Peribacillus simplex NBRC 15720 = DSM 1321: one gene and its partner. The main gene of each other region encodes a partner of the protein of the gene in region 2 in a complex. Links are inferred from orthologs where the notes say so. Each region holds a gene or a part of one and is shown on either strand. Other genes may lie near its edges.

The links. The genes of interacting proteins can lie anywhere in the genome.
Region 1: the proteins of BS1321_RS17740 (region 2) and ptsP are in contact, whole or in part, in an NMR structure (PDB 2MP0), measured with the Escherichia coli proteins. The link is inferred for Peribacillus simplex NBRC 15720 = DSM 1321 from one-to-one orthologs.

The regions. Positions count from the first base shown.
Region 1 is NZ_CP017704.1:1,124,070-1,129,906, forward strand. What follows is about bases 2,913-5,837. They hold ptsP (phosphoenolpyruvate--protein phosphotransferase), read right to left. Parts: upstream 5,272-5,837; coding sequence 3,553-5,271; downstream 2,913-3,552. Other genes in these bases: BS1321_RS05240 (SDR family oxidoreductase), read right to left, coding at 2,913-3,242; BS1321_RS05250 (phosphocarrier protein HPr), read right to left, coding at 5,271-5,537; BS1321_RS05255 (ABC transporter permease), read right to left, coding at 5,752-5,837. Also shown: BS1321_RS05225 (aminotransferase A), read left to right, coding at 1-1,018; BS1321_RS05230 (hypothetical protein), read right to left, coding at 1,117-1,482; BS1321_RS05235 (NAD(P)-dependent oxidoreductase), read right to left, coding at 1,548-2,417; more of BS1321_RS05240, read right to left, coding at 2,457-2,912. UniProt on the Escherichia coli protein: General (non sugar-specific) component of the phosphoenolpyruvate-dependent sugar phosphotransferase system (sugar PTS).
Region 2 is NZ_CP017704.1:3,669,300-3,677,896, forward strand. The notes cover bases 3,186-5,958. They hold BS1321_RS17740 (PTS sugar transporter subunit IIA), read left to right. Parts: upstream 3,186-4,212; coding sequence 4,213-4,704; downstream 4,705-5,958. Other genes in these bases: BS1321_RS17730 (hypothetical protein), read left to right, coding at 3,186-3,635; BS1321_RS17735 (iron chaperone), read left to right, coding at 3,738-4,124; BS1321_RS17745 (hypothetical protein), read right to left, coding at 4,855-5,433; BS1321_RS17750 (hypothetical protein), read left to right, coding at 5,572-5,868. Also shown: BS1321_RS17720 (SulP family inorganic anion transporter), read left to right, coding at 1-1,609; blaOXA (class D beta-lactamase), read right to left, coding at 1,983-2,774; more of BS1321_RS17730, read left to right, coding at 2,991-3,185; BS1321_RS17755 (VOC family protein), read left to right, coding at 6,088-6,504; BS1321_RS17760 (GNAT family N-acetyltransferase), read right to left, coding at 6,585-7,100; BS1321_RS17765 (ATP-dependent metallopeptidase FtsH/Yme1/Tma family protein), read left to right, coding at 7,248-7,694. UniProt on the Escherichia coli protein: The phosphoenolpyruvate-dependent sugar phosphotransferase system (sugar PTS), a major carbohydrate active transport system, catalyzes the phosphorylation of incoming sugar substrates concomitantly with their translocation across the cell membrane.

The sequences.
Region 1 (5,837 bases), 2.5 Mb from region 2 along the record:
GCATATTAAAGAAGCAGCAAAACAAGCCATCGATAATGACTACACCGTTTATACTCACAATGCCGGCTATCTGGAATTAAGGGAAGCCGCTTCAAAATATGTAAAGGATAAATACAAGCTTAGCTATGATCCGGCGGATGAAGTCCTAGTGACCTCTGGTGCCAGCGAAGGTATAGACATTACCTTTCGAACGATCCTCATCCCAGGGAACGAAGTAATATTACCGGGTCCAGTATATCCGGGATACGAACCCATCATTAAGATGTGCGGTGCAACACCTGTTTATGCCGATACAACAAAAAATGGATTTCGTTTGACTGCTGATATAATTGAAAAGTACATAACTGATCATACTCGGTGCATCGTTCTGCCCTATCCATCGAATCCGACCGGGGTTACATTATCTGCCGAAGAATTATTGGATATTGCCGAACTTGTAAGAGGCAAGGACATCTTCATACTGGCCGATGAGATATACAGTGAACTGGTATTCGATCAGGAGCATGTTTCGATTGCCACTTTCTTAAAAGAACAAACCATCGTCCTGAACGGATTGTCCAAGTCCCATTCCATGACCGGGTGGAGAATTGGCCTTCTGTTTGCGCCTGTAGCCATCTCTCAGCACATCCTGAAGGTTCATCAATACAATGTGACTTGTGCCGCCTCCATATCGCAGAGAGCTGCTTTGGCAGCATTGACGGCAGGCAGAGATGATGCCATCCCTATGAAGATTGAGTATGCACGGAGACGGGAATACGTATACAGTCGCTTACAAGCGATGAAACTGGAAATAGTCAAACCAAATGGTGCCTTTTACTTCTTTATAAAGCTGCCTGAAGGCTATGCTTCTTCCCTTGATTTTTGCCTCAAGCTTGTTCAACAGGAAAAAGTTGCAGTGGTCCCTGGAGATGCCTTCTCTCCCCTTGGCGAAGGGTACTTCAGGATATCTTATGCCTATTCCATGGAAACCCTGGAAAAGGCTTTGGACCGTATTGAAGCTTTTTTAGCTATAAAATGATCGAAAAAAAATTGGCCTTCAATTGAATGAACAATTGAAGGCCAATTTCCTATTTTCAAAGATGTCAGGCTACCGAAGGTTTTCACCAAGCCTGTCAACTAATACAATCTCCGTAAAAAACGAATTTCCCGATAGCCTTCTTCCTTATTTGTCGTGGTAAGGCTCACTTCAACGATGGACCCAAGTAAATCAGCCATCACTTCTTCAAATTCCTTTGCGGAGCGCGGCTTTGAAAAACCTAAACTCTTCAATTCGCGCATCAGGATCTGAAAACCAGCATTCGTTTCGATATGACTGAATTTCACCGGCAAGATTAGCGGACTTTCATTCATTAATTTCAGGTCCCAACGAATGGGCTTTGTTTGATGAATGGTTTTTTCTCGTTTAAAACCTTCAATCCTTACAATATATCGACCATCTTCTAATTCCTGGAATTTCATATTGATATCATCAAATTCGCCCATAGCTTTCACTCCTTTTTGTAAAGGCTGTCGCTATCAGCTTATTCATGATAAAGAAATGCTAGCACTTAATTATAATGTTTATATAATGCCTGTGTACCGCTATTTTCCTCGCCAGCTTTTGCCAGCCTCTCATATAGGGATTTGCTCAGGCTTAATCCAGGAGCGTCCATTCCCATTCTTTCCGCTTCATCAAGTGCAATCTTCATATCCTTGATAAAATGCTTGATATAAAAACCAGGTTCAAAATCCCCTTCAACCATCCGCGGTACAAGATTGGACAGTGACCAGCTTCCGGCAGAACCCGATGATATGCTTCTTAAAACCCGTTCCGGATCCAACCCCGCCTTTTTGGCATAGGAAATCGCTTCAGTCACTCCGATCATATTAGATGCAATGGCGATTTGATTACACATTTTCGTATGCTGTCCTGAACCAGCCGGGCCTTGATGGACAACATTGCTGCCAATGATATCAAAAATGGGCCGGACCGCTTCAAATGCCTCACTAGACCCGCCGACCATGATCGTAAGCTTTGCATCACGAGCACCGATATCTCCTCCGGAAACCGGTGCATCCAATGATTCCATGCCTCTTTTCTTGGCTTCCTCTGCTATTTTCACTGCCAAAGATGGAGTGGAGGTCGTCATATCGATTAAATGGGTTCCTTGTTTCCCGTTCTCGATAAGCCCATTTTCCCCAAGATAGATTTCTTCCACATCACTAGGGTATCCTACCATGGAAATGATCACATTAGCTTTCTGCGCAATTTCCTTAGGTGCAGATGCCCACTTCGCACCCTGTGAGAGCAGTTCACTTGCCTTATCTTTCGTCCTTGTATAAACAAATACCTCAAATCCCGCCTTAAGTAGATTTGCGGCCATGCTTTTTCCCATAACTCCTAAACCTATGAAGCCGATCACTTTGTTCGATTGCATCACTGCAGATTCCTCCCAATCATTTTGTTTCAAAAATCCTTAAATGGACTTTATCAATCCTCCGTCAACTAAATAGGACTGCCCCGTTAAATATGTATTAGCACCTGAAACAAGGAAAGTAACGAACTTTGCAAATTCCTCGGGTTCCCCATAACGGCCAAGAGGGATTTTGTTAATGGATTGTTCAGTCACCTCCTCAGGAGTGACGCCTTGTTTCTCAGCATTCATTTTATCAAGGTGCTGAACGCGGTCCGTTGCGATTCTTCCTGGTCCAACTGTATTGATCAATATCCCGTCTGGTGCTAATTCTGAAGCTAACGTCTTTGACAATCCAACGATTGCAGTCCGGAATGTATTCGATAAAATCAATCCTGGAATCGGTTCCTTAATGGATGAAGAAGCAATATTAACGATTTTCCCGCCCTGTTTTTTTAAATGTGGCAAGCTCTCACGGATCGTCCTTATGAAGCTTAGTAAATTAAGTTCGAAAGATTGTTGCCATTCTTCATCGTTGAAATCTGTAAATGAACCCCCTGGAGGACCTCCGGCGTTATTAATAAGAATGTCGATACCGCCGAACTCTTTAGCAGTTTGCCCAACCAAGTTTTTAATATCTTCAGCTTTAGTTATATCCGTTACCAAATAAGAAACTTTACCCGCCCCAAGCTGCGATAATTCCCTTTGCACGGCGGCAAGCTTTTCTCCATCGCGGCTGGCTAGCATGACATTTGCTCCTTCTTTAACCAATTCAGCTGCCATAGCTTTCCCCAAACCTTGACTTGAAGCTAAAATCAAAGCATTTTTCTTTTCCAAATGTAATTCCATATAATATCTAACCTCCATTTTCTTAAAATTATAATTCCATTATATCGTCATTACCGTAAAGTGAAAAATCTGAATAATCATTCTTATGATTTTTTTATTTACAAAAAAATAGCCGGTTGGATAACCCAACCGACGTCAAAGGGGGAAAAGAGAATGTCAGCTGCCCTAATAGAGCTAAACAACTGTGCTTGCTTTTTATTTACCCCTATTTTGGTGCAATAAACATTTTTCCTCAAATGATCAAGCAAAAATTACAGAACAGCACCCCATCCGAAGGTTCTGTGGATGGGGTGCGTTTTTCCTCATTTATTTACTTCTTCAATGCGTTAAGTACCGCTTCTTTCACATTATCATTCGTATCCAGCCCTAAAACTTCCTGAGATAGTTTTTTCATCTCGTCAAGCGAAAGTTGGCTAATTAAAGAACGTGCTTTTAAAATCGAAGTGGCACTCATTGAGAATTCATCAAGGCCCAATCCGATCAAAATCGGGATGGCAACTTCATCTCCAGCCATTTCCCCGCACATTCCGGCCCATTTCCCTTCTTTATGAGCTGCATCTATGACCATTTTAACCAGGCGTAAAATCGCTGGATTGTATGGTTGATATAAATAAGATACTCTCTCATTCATTCGGTCAGCGGCCATCGTATACTGGATCAAGTCATTAGTGCCTATGCTGAAGAAATCGACTTCCTTAGCAAATATATCCGCCATCACTGCAGTTGAAGGGATTTCAACCATGATACCGACTTCAATTTTTTCGGCAACTTGAACACCATTATCAAGCAATTCCTGCCTAACTTCAGCCAAGACGGCTTTAGCTTCGCGGAATTCAGCTAGTGTGGCAATCATCGGGAACATGATTTTCAAATCTCCGTAAATGCTTGCACGAAGCAGGGCACGGAGCTGAGTCCGGAAAATCTCCTGCTCATTTAAGCAAAGACGTATCGCACGGTATCCAAGGAAAGGATTCATTTCCTTAGGAAGCTCTAAATAAGGCAACTCCTTGTCTCCGCCTATATCAAGCGTTCTGACGACTACAGGCTTACCTGACATTCCTTCGAGCACCGCTTTGTATGCCTCGAACTGTTCTTCTTCACTTGGAAAGTCATTTCTGCCCATATAAAGAAATTCCGTACGATATAGCCCGATGCCTTCACCGCCATTTTGATGTACACCCTCCAGATCTTTCGGCGTACCAATATTGGCTGCCAATTCCACATGATGACCATCATTTGTAACGGTTTGTTCATGAACCAGTTTCGCCCATTCGGCCTTTTGCATAGCATAAGCTTCCTGTTCCTCTTCATAGCGTTTCACGAGTTCAGGAGTAGGATTGATGTGTACTTCACCCTTTAACCCGTCAATAATGACCAAGTCACCATTTTCGATAGACGAGGTCACTGACTTCGCTCCAACGACTGCTGGAATTTCCAAAGAACGTGCCATTATGGCTGAATGGGATGTACGTCCACCGATATCGGTCGTAAATCCTTTGACATATGCCGGATTCAACTGTGCTGTATCGGATGGAGTCAAATCCTCCGCAATGATGATCACTTCTTCAGCAATCATGCTCGGATTTGGAATATGAACACCTAAAAGATGTGACAGCACCCGTTTCGTGACATCACGGATATCCGCTGCACGTTCCTGCATGTATTCATTATCCATTTGTTCAAACATCGTAATGAACATGCTTGCGGTTTCATTTAAGGAAAACTCGGCGTTGACATTTTCCGATTGTATTTTATCCTGAATTGGAGTTATAAGTTCCGGATCAGCCAAAACAAGCAGGTGTGCATCAAAGATAGCGGCTTTATCTGCCCCTAAATCCTTTTCGGCTTTATCCCTGATTATCTCCAATTCATTTGTTGACTTTTGAATAGCTTCCTTAAAACGGGATATTTCCGCCCCGACATCTTCTATGCTTCTTTTTTCAATCGATAAATCTGGCTCAGTCAGTCGATAGGCTTTAGCGATGGCTATTCCGTTTGAAGCTGCTATCCCACTAATCAAAGTGGACATTATTCTGCTAATCCTTCTCTGTTCAACGTTTCAGCAAGTGTGTTTAATGCATCATTTTCATCGCTTCCTTCAGCAGAAATCGTAATTTCCGCACCTTTGCCGATACCTAGTGACATTACACCCATAATGGACTTAAGATTCACTTTTTTCTCTTTATAAGCAAGATTTATTTCTGAATCAAATTTTCCTGCAGCTTGTACAAGCAATGTAGCCGGACGAGCATGAATTCCTGTTTCTGCAGTTACTGTAAATGTTTTTTCTACCATATAAATCAATCTCCTTTAAGATAAATTAACAAAAATAGGTTATGTAAGGGGTTTTCTCTACCCAATCAGGAAAGATATGAAAAAAAGAAATACCCTTTTCCTTATCAGAATAGCATTATCATTCCCAACAAACAAACCAAAACTATCTGGTACCTAAAAAATAGTACAAAAATATAGATGGAACTGCAACTATTACTTTTCAGATTCTTCAATATTAAATGGAAAGCTGTGCATTTTTGGTGAAAAAAGCCCTGAAACTCAGCATAATGAAAAGGACCACCGTTAATGAAACACTTCCAA
Region 2 (8,597 bases):
ATCTATTATTGCAGGAATTATGGTCTCCCTTTTTGGAGGGTCGAAATATCAAATTGCAGGCCCGACTGGAGCCTTTGTCCCAGTCTTGTTCGGTGTGGTCATGCAGTACGGATATGAAAAACTGTTAATCGCCGGTTTCCTGGCAGGTATCATGATTTTTCTTATGGGTGTCTTCAAACTGGGAAGATTCATCAAGTTTATTCCGCGTCCAGTTACCATCGGCTTTACTGCTGGAATTGCTGTGATTATCTTCTCGGGCCAGATTGCCAATTTCTTTGGACTCAGTAACTTAAAAAAAGAAGAAGTCTTTCTTTTAAATATGAAAGAAATCTTATTGAATTTCAATACAGTGAATTTCTATAGTGTACTGGTAGCTATCATAAGTTTAACTCTCGTCATATTAACTCCAAAATATTTACCGAAAATTCCTGGGGCACTGCTGGGATTGATTGTATCAACTCTAGTCGCTAGCTTATTATTTCCAGGTCAGGTAGCTACCATAGGATCGGCTTATGGCGCCATTCCTAATGCATTGCCCCATTTTCAGTTTCCCCATATCACTGGCGGCCTAGTGATTGAACTCCTTCCGGCTGCTTTGGTCATTGCCATGCTTGGAGGAATTGAATCACTATTATCCGCTGTAGTGGCAGATGGCATGACCAACAGTAAACATAACAGCAATAAAGAGCTGATGGGGCAAGGATTGACCAATATGATTACGCCTTTATTTGGAGGCATTCCGGCTACAGGTGCCATCGCCCGTACCGCAACGAATATTAAAAACGGTGCAGTTTCCCCGATATCAGGTGTGATTCATGGGCTGGTGGTATTACTGGTGTTAGTCAGTTTGGCTCCTTATGCTTCGGCCATTCCATTGGCCAGTATGGCCCCCATTCTTATGTTTGTCGCATGGAACATGAGCGAACGCAAAGAATTTTCGCATATCTTAAAAGCAAAAACTATGGACTCGATCGTATTGATCGTTACCTTCGTGTTAACCGTATTGATTGACCTGACAACAGGTGTCGGGATCGGATTACTATTAGCCATTCTATCGTTCGTTAAACTGATGAGCGGTACATTGAAATTATCAAAGGTATTACCAGATCCAGCTGATAAACTAGTTAAACCAGAAATGGTGCAACAAGGTTCAAGTTGTCCGCAGATTAACATATATACGATAGAAGGACCTTTATTCTTTGGTTCAATCGAAAGGCTGCAAGAAGAAATCGAGGAAATAATGCGTTCTAAACCAAAAGTCCTCCTATTAAGAATGAGCAATGTGCCATTTATTGATACATCGGGAGAAGCACTTCTAACCGACATCGTGAAGCAATTCAAGTTTCATAATCTACAAGTGTTGATTTCCGGGATGCAACAGGAACCTAAAGAAATGCTGAGAAAAACTGGATTTATTAAACTGGTTGGTGAGGAACAATTCTTTTCCAGTACGGGTGATGCCATTAATAAAGCTTTATCCAAACTGGATGAGAACCGTTGTAAAGGGTGTAAACAGTTTGCATTTGCTGAATGTACGGCACTCTCACAGCGAGTTCCAAAGCCGGCGTTATTAAAACAGAAAAGAAAACGGGAGATAGGGTTAACATGACTCCGTAAGTTAATGTCCACTCCAGGCACTCGCTTTCCGCGGGCGGTCCGCCCTCGGCGCTCTTTGCGCCTGCGGGGTCTCCCTTGGACTCGCTTTTCCCGCAGGAGTCTCGCACCTTCCGTTCCAATCAACTATGTTTTAAAATTTAGATAGAATCCCTTTTTCCTTGATTTTATAGTCTAACTTTAAACAGTCGTCTTCTTAACGAATAATTCGCCATCATACATCATCAAATGGAATTGGTGAATTTATAAAGGGAGAAAAATTATTAATCATTAATCAGGTGAAAATCGAATACTTTTTACCCACGGTTTTTCAGATATCTTTAATACAAAGCAAAACGCATGCCCGAATTAAGAGCATGCGTGAACTTTTATTCTTTTAGGATATCCATTTCTTTCAGGGCATCAAGCGTAATCGTTTTGGCTTTGCTTCCGCTGCCATCCAAGTTGGTGGCGAAGGCCCATTTGCCTTTGTCCGTTTCGATGTAACCCACATACCAGCCCAATCCCATATCAGAAAGGCGTGTACCGGTTTTTCCATGGAGGACATATGAGTCTGCTTCTTCATTGATCATGATTCTCTTAACGGTTCTCATATGCTGCTTATCGATAGGCATTTTTTCCTCTACAAGGTTTTCGATGAATTGGACTTGTTCCCGGGCAGAAATCTTTATGCTGCTATCGAGCCAGAACTGATCGATCCCACCGGAGATATCACGATTGCCGTAATCGAGCAGGTTCACATATTGCTGCATGTTTTCTACCCCGATATCGCGGGCCATTGCTTGATAATACCAGATCACAGAATGCCTCATGGCTGAAGCCAGTGTATGATCTCTGTTCCAATCTTCAAATTCCCTGATTACGCCATCCCAGCGCTTCACTTCATATTCATCGCTCACAGCTTTTGTCTGTAAGCCAATTAATGCATTCGCGACTTTGAATGTCGATTCTGGAGTATAGCGTACTTTACTTCTCTGTTTGTTATAAATAAATACTTTATCATTTTTTAAGTTTTGGAGAACCATCGTGCCTTCCGCACCATCGAAAGACTCCCCGATATCCAGTTCTTTCACCTTTTGATCGTTTGCACTTGCATGAATCGTGCCCACGGAACCAGTGACTAGCAGGACAAGAATGAAACATAACGCTTTGATTTTCATTACACACTCTCCTTTAAGGCATGGATTGATCGATCATCAGAAATGCAGAGTAATTTCCATAAAATAGGTTGATAGCTAAAGTATACCTATTTCGAATAAAAAACGAAACCTTATTCTTGGATTCTATCTAGTTAGTATCAATCAAGGAGGAATGCAGCAGGTAGCTAATGAATATATAGAGCAAACGATAGAATGGATTAATGGGAGGAATCTTTCATGAAGGTTAACCAAAAAAAAATAAATAGTAATAAAAAAGAAATTACATACACACATATTGAAAACGGAAGTCCAGCCGTTTGTTTTATGTTTTCAGGTGCGGGGTACACGTATGAGAAGCCGTTATTCTATTATTCGACGATGATCATGCTTCAAAATCAGTATGATGTCGTGCATATTCATTACGCTTACGATAAGGATATATTCAAGCATCCATTGGTAGATATCACAAAAGTGATCGTTAATGATATCAATCTCGTCATTACGGAAGTACTCCAAAACCATGAATATCAAGGAACAGTGTTTCTAGGCAAATCACTTGGTACCATACCCATCATCAACGGAATGATGAAAAGTAATCGGTTTATGAATTCGAAAATGATTTTGCTTACGCCACTATTGAAGTTCGATTCGATTTTTGAAGGGTTATTGAGCAGCGATCATTCAGCACATATAGTTATAGGAGAAAAAGATCATCATTATATTCCAGGTAAAATTGAAAGGATTGAAAATAAAACAAATATAAGCATGGATAAAATCCCACATGCCAACCATTCCTTGGATAGTGAACCTTTGAATACTTCAAGGTCGATTACCATGCTAGAAGGTGTAATGAATAGAATGGAAGAGTTCTTAAAAAAATGACCCTCTTAATATAGGTTAGCGAACTATCGGGTGCTCGGGTTGGTGGGGGAGGGAAATGTTATAATAAGTGTATAGTAGTTTGGATTAATGAAAGGAGAAATCATGGAAGGAACCAATACATTTCATTCAATTGATGAATATATAATACAATTTCCCGAAGAAGTTCAGGAGAAACTAAGAACGTTAAGAAAAGTCATAAAGGACGCAGCACCGGATGCAGAAGAAAAGATAAGCTATCAAATGCCTACCTTTGTTTTATTTGGAAATTTGGTACATTTCGCTGCCTATAAAAAACATATAGGATTCTATCCAACTCCTAGCGCGATCTCTGCTTTTGAATCTGCTTTATCTGAATATAAATGTTCAAAAGGGGCCGTTCAGTTTCCACTAAATAAGCCAATTCCTTATGAATTAATAACCGAGATTGTTATATTTAGAGTGGAAGAGAATAAAAAGAAAGCAGTAGGGAAATTGAAAAAGAAAAAATAATATCAATGATTATCAGAATTAACAAAATATTCAACGTTTCATTGTGAGATGCAAGGATTCAAGACCAAAAGAGAAGGGTGGAATTATTATGTTCAAAAAATTATTCAGTAAAAAAGAAAGTGTGGAACAACTGGTTGCTCCTATAAATGGACAAGTAATAAATATTGAAGATGTTCCGGATCCGGTGTTTTCCGGTAAAATGATGGGGGACGGGATAGCGATTCTTCCCGAGGAGGGGTTGGTCGTATCTCCAATCGATGCAGAAGTAATCCAGGTTTTTCATACTAAACATGCTCTAGGCCTCCGCACAAAGCATGGCATAGAATTGTTAATTCATATTGGATTAGAAACTGTTAACCTTGAAGGTGAGGGATTTGAAGTCCATGTCGCAGAAGGGCAAAGTGTAAAAGCAGGAGACAAGCTTGTTACATTTGATATCGATTTTCTAAAATCCAAAGCTCCGAGCATCGTAACTCCGATTGTTGTCACGAATGGCGAGCTAGTTGAAAAACTAGAAAAAACAAATAGTACCCAAGCAAATATAAACGAAACACAGATTATGAGTGTTTATTTGAAGTAAAAGAAAACGTCAAATGCCTTCTATATTAGAAACTTCTAAACAAGAAAAACACGTAAAAACAGTCCTTGCTGGCGAATGCTGGCAAGGATGTTTTTACTATAAACCCATCACATACAGCTGCAAGACTTCAGCTTCACTTAGCACAGTGAACTATTCCAATTGCACATACCCCAAATCACTACTAAAAGATTTAAGATCGATAATTAACTGGTTAATATTTTGGTTTGGACCGCTATCATATAGAGCATTTCTAAATTTTAAGAATTTAGTTCCCTTTTCTATTAAACTATTCAATAGCACATTTTCAGGGAATCTTAGTGTGGATTTCTTAGGAATATCATTCCATTCTTTGCTAGCGAAACCATGGCTCCATGTAAATGATATAGCAGGATTTTTTTCTATTAGCCTTTTCATTTGCCAATCCATAGAGCGTTCTGAAAAGTCGCAGCTGCCAATACCGGTATTTAAACAATCATACAATGCCTGTAAAATTGAAAGCCAAATACCATCAACATCATCCCAATCATAAAAACTCGAGAGAAATTGATCTTGATAAGATATAATGACTGTGCCGTATAAGGAAGTTCCATTTGAAGTAAATAACTGTTGATTTCCCAGTTGCTTAGCGCTTGAGTGATGGATTGGGATAAAATCCCCGTTAGCTAATAACTGTTTATTAACAATTGCATCATAACTATTCTTTGATATATATGTTTGAATGGTAACCATCTATGAACCACCTATCCCATAGGGTAATGTTGTCGTTTCCCATCTATTTTTGAACTGTGCTAGGTTTGTAAAACGTGGATTGCTCTACTTGCATAATAGGTGGTGCTTCGAGCGTTTAGTTAGCTATCGGAGGACGAAATGATTGGGCTAAATCCTTGTAAAATAATTGAAATCCAAACCAGTAAAGAAAATGTTCCGGATACTTCACGTTTTAGTACTATTTTTCATATGCTTACCTCCTTGAAATTATTTAATTTTAGTAAAACATGGAATTATAAAGTTTTTATTTCAAAAAAGAAAAGATGTGTTTTAGTTATGAAATCCAAATTGAACATCTGGTATACGAATGCAAAAGGGCGGCAGTCTGTTGATTTTTATGCGCAATTGCTGTCACCATCCAATGTTGAAAAAACAAGAGAAGCAAATACTCCTTGAAAATTTCTTAAGGTAAACTCCCAGGTTGTTTTAAAATTGAATCATCCTGTTTAATATTTGAAATACACTTTTAAGCAGGTGAATTATGGATGTCCCCGTTGCTAAGATTGTATCTGTTCAATTAGGAAGTGAATGCAATGACTGCTGCAAGCAGGAAAATCGAAAAATGCAGCGAATAGTAGGTGAGTGAACAAAATAAATCAAGCGAGGGTGAATTGGATGGGAGTTCAAGCAGAAAAGATCTTTGTAAACTTGCCTGTTAAAGATTTGGATGCCTCAGTAGAATTTTTCACAAAGGTAGGCTTTGAGTTTAACGAGCAAATGACCAATGAAAATGCGACATGCATGGTTATCAGCGAGTCCATATATGTCATGTTATTGGTTGAAGATTACTTTAAAACGTTTACCAAGAAGGAAATCCCGGATTCTGCAGCGAGTACGGAAACCATCGTCGCCCTGTCCGTTAAAAGTAAGGAAGAAGTCGATGAAATCGTGAATAGGGCACTGGATGTTGGCGGAAAGCCTTTTAATGAAGCCATTGATCATGGATTCATGTACGGTTGGAGTTTTCTGGATATCGACGGACATTCCTGGGAAGTATTTTACATGGACGAAAGCGGATTTAATCAAAATTAAATCATAAGTAAGGCACAATCCTTCCGAAGGACTGTGTCTTTTTTTGAAGTGTTAAGTTAGCGATCTTACCTGAAGTTCATTCATAACAATACTGGGCTAATGTCTTTCCACGAATAAACTAATAGATCTAATTCAGCGCCAGCCATTTTGATTTTTTCGGTTTTAAGCAATTCAGCACCAAATGCCTCATAGATGTATCGAGATTTATTATCCTCAAGCACCTCTACGAAAATTGTCTTAAATCCCAGTCCTTCGAATTTAAAGAATAATTCTTTGATGAGTCTCTTACCTATCCCCATTCTTTGAAAGTTTTCGAGAATATATATCGCAGTTAAATCACCAGAATCCTCAACTTGATTCGTTTCCCTTTTACCGCCACTAATAAATCCTACTATTTTTCCCTCGTTATTTTCTGCGACATAAATATAATTTCCATCACCGGATATATTCTTTTTCCATAATTCTGTCCTTTGCCCATAAGATAGTTTATCTAAAAAATCACTGGATATTATATTTTTATACGTGGTTCGCCAGCAATCCACATGGACTATCGCTATCTCTTCAGCATCAGCCACCATTGCCTCTCTTATTAGCATATTAGTACCTCCTTTTTTAAGTTTGCTATACGCTCTATTTTTTACTAATATTATCCATTTCGCAAGTGGTTGATAGCTTAATTGTTAATAATTAACTATATATGATACTATTGTCTATAGTTTGTTTAATGTGGGAGAAGGTATGTGATGAAGCGGATTTTCCGTAGTAAAATATTTTATTTATTAATCTTCTTGGTTACTTTGGGGATTGTGCTGATTTTTAATAATGACAAAGAACCAACTGAGAAATTAACTGAAGATGAATTTTTTACGACTTTAGAGGATGGTAAAGTGACATTTTTAGAATTGGAGTCACAAAAAAGTGCTTATGAAATAAGAGGTCGGCTGGTTGGGTATGAAAAGGATCAATACTTTATCGCGTCTGTACCAAATAGTGAAATTTCGCTAGATAGAATGAACAATGCCGTAGGGGAACATGATATAGGAAAAATTGAGTTTAAGCCAGAAGACACAGAGACAAGTGGATGGGTCACTCTTCTTACAACGACCATTCCGTTCATAATTATTTTCATCCTGTTTGTGGTCGTTTTACTAATTACAGTTGTAATAAAAAGATTGAACCGTCCTAGATAATAAACTCTCCATTTTTTCGGAGATAAAACAATAGAATTCGTCGATATATTTCTAATTTCGGAGATAAAACTGTAGAATTCGTCGATATATCTAATTTCGGAGATAAAACAATAGAATTCGTCGATATATCTCATTTCGGAGATAAAACTATAGAATTCGTCGATATATCTAATTTCGGAGATAAAACTATAGAATTCGTCGATATATATCTCATTTCGGAGATAAAACTATAGAATTCGTCGATATATATCTAATTTCGGAGATAAAACTATAGAATTCGTCGATATATATCTCATTTCGGAGATAAAACTATAGAATTCGTCGATATATCTCATTTCGGAGATAAAACTATAGAATTCGTCGATATATATCTCATTTCGGAGATAAAACTATAGAATTCGTCGATATATCTCATTTCGGAGATAAAACTATAGAATTCGTCGATATATATCTCATTTCGGAGATAAAACTATAGAATTCGTTGATATATCTCATTTCGGAGATAAAACTATAGAATTCGTCGATATATATCTCATTTCGGAGATAAAACTATAGAATTCGTCGATATATCTAATTTCGGAGATAAAACTATAAGTTTCGTCGATATTTCTGACTTCTGCAAAAAAAGAGATAAACCTTTAAAATGATATTGAAGATTGCTGAATAGTTTGATAGAATAAAATAAATGAAAAAGACTATGTGCAACTGGCGAAACACGGATAACCGTGAGGGAACACATAGTGTCGTAGCCGTTCGCCTGGGCAGAGGTAAGGGATTTTATCCCTTGCCTCTTTCTGTATATTAACAGATAGTGAAGGTTTAAAGGATGCAGATTTTCATGGGCTTAAAAATCTTGTCAGTATTTTGAAATTTCAAAACTATCATAATCAAAAGAGGAGCAAA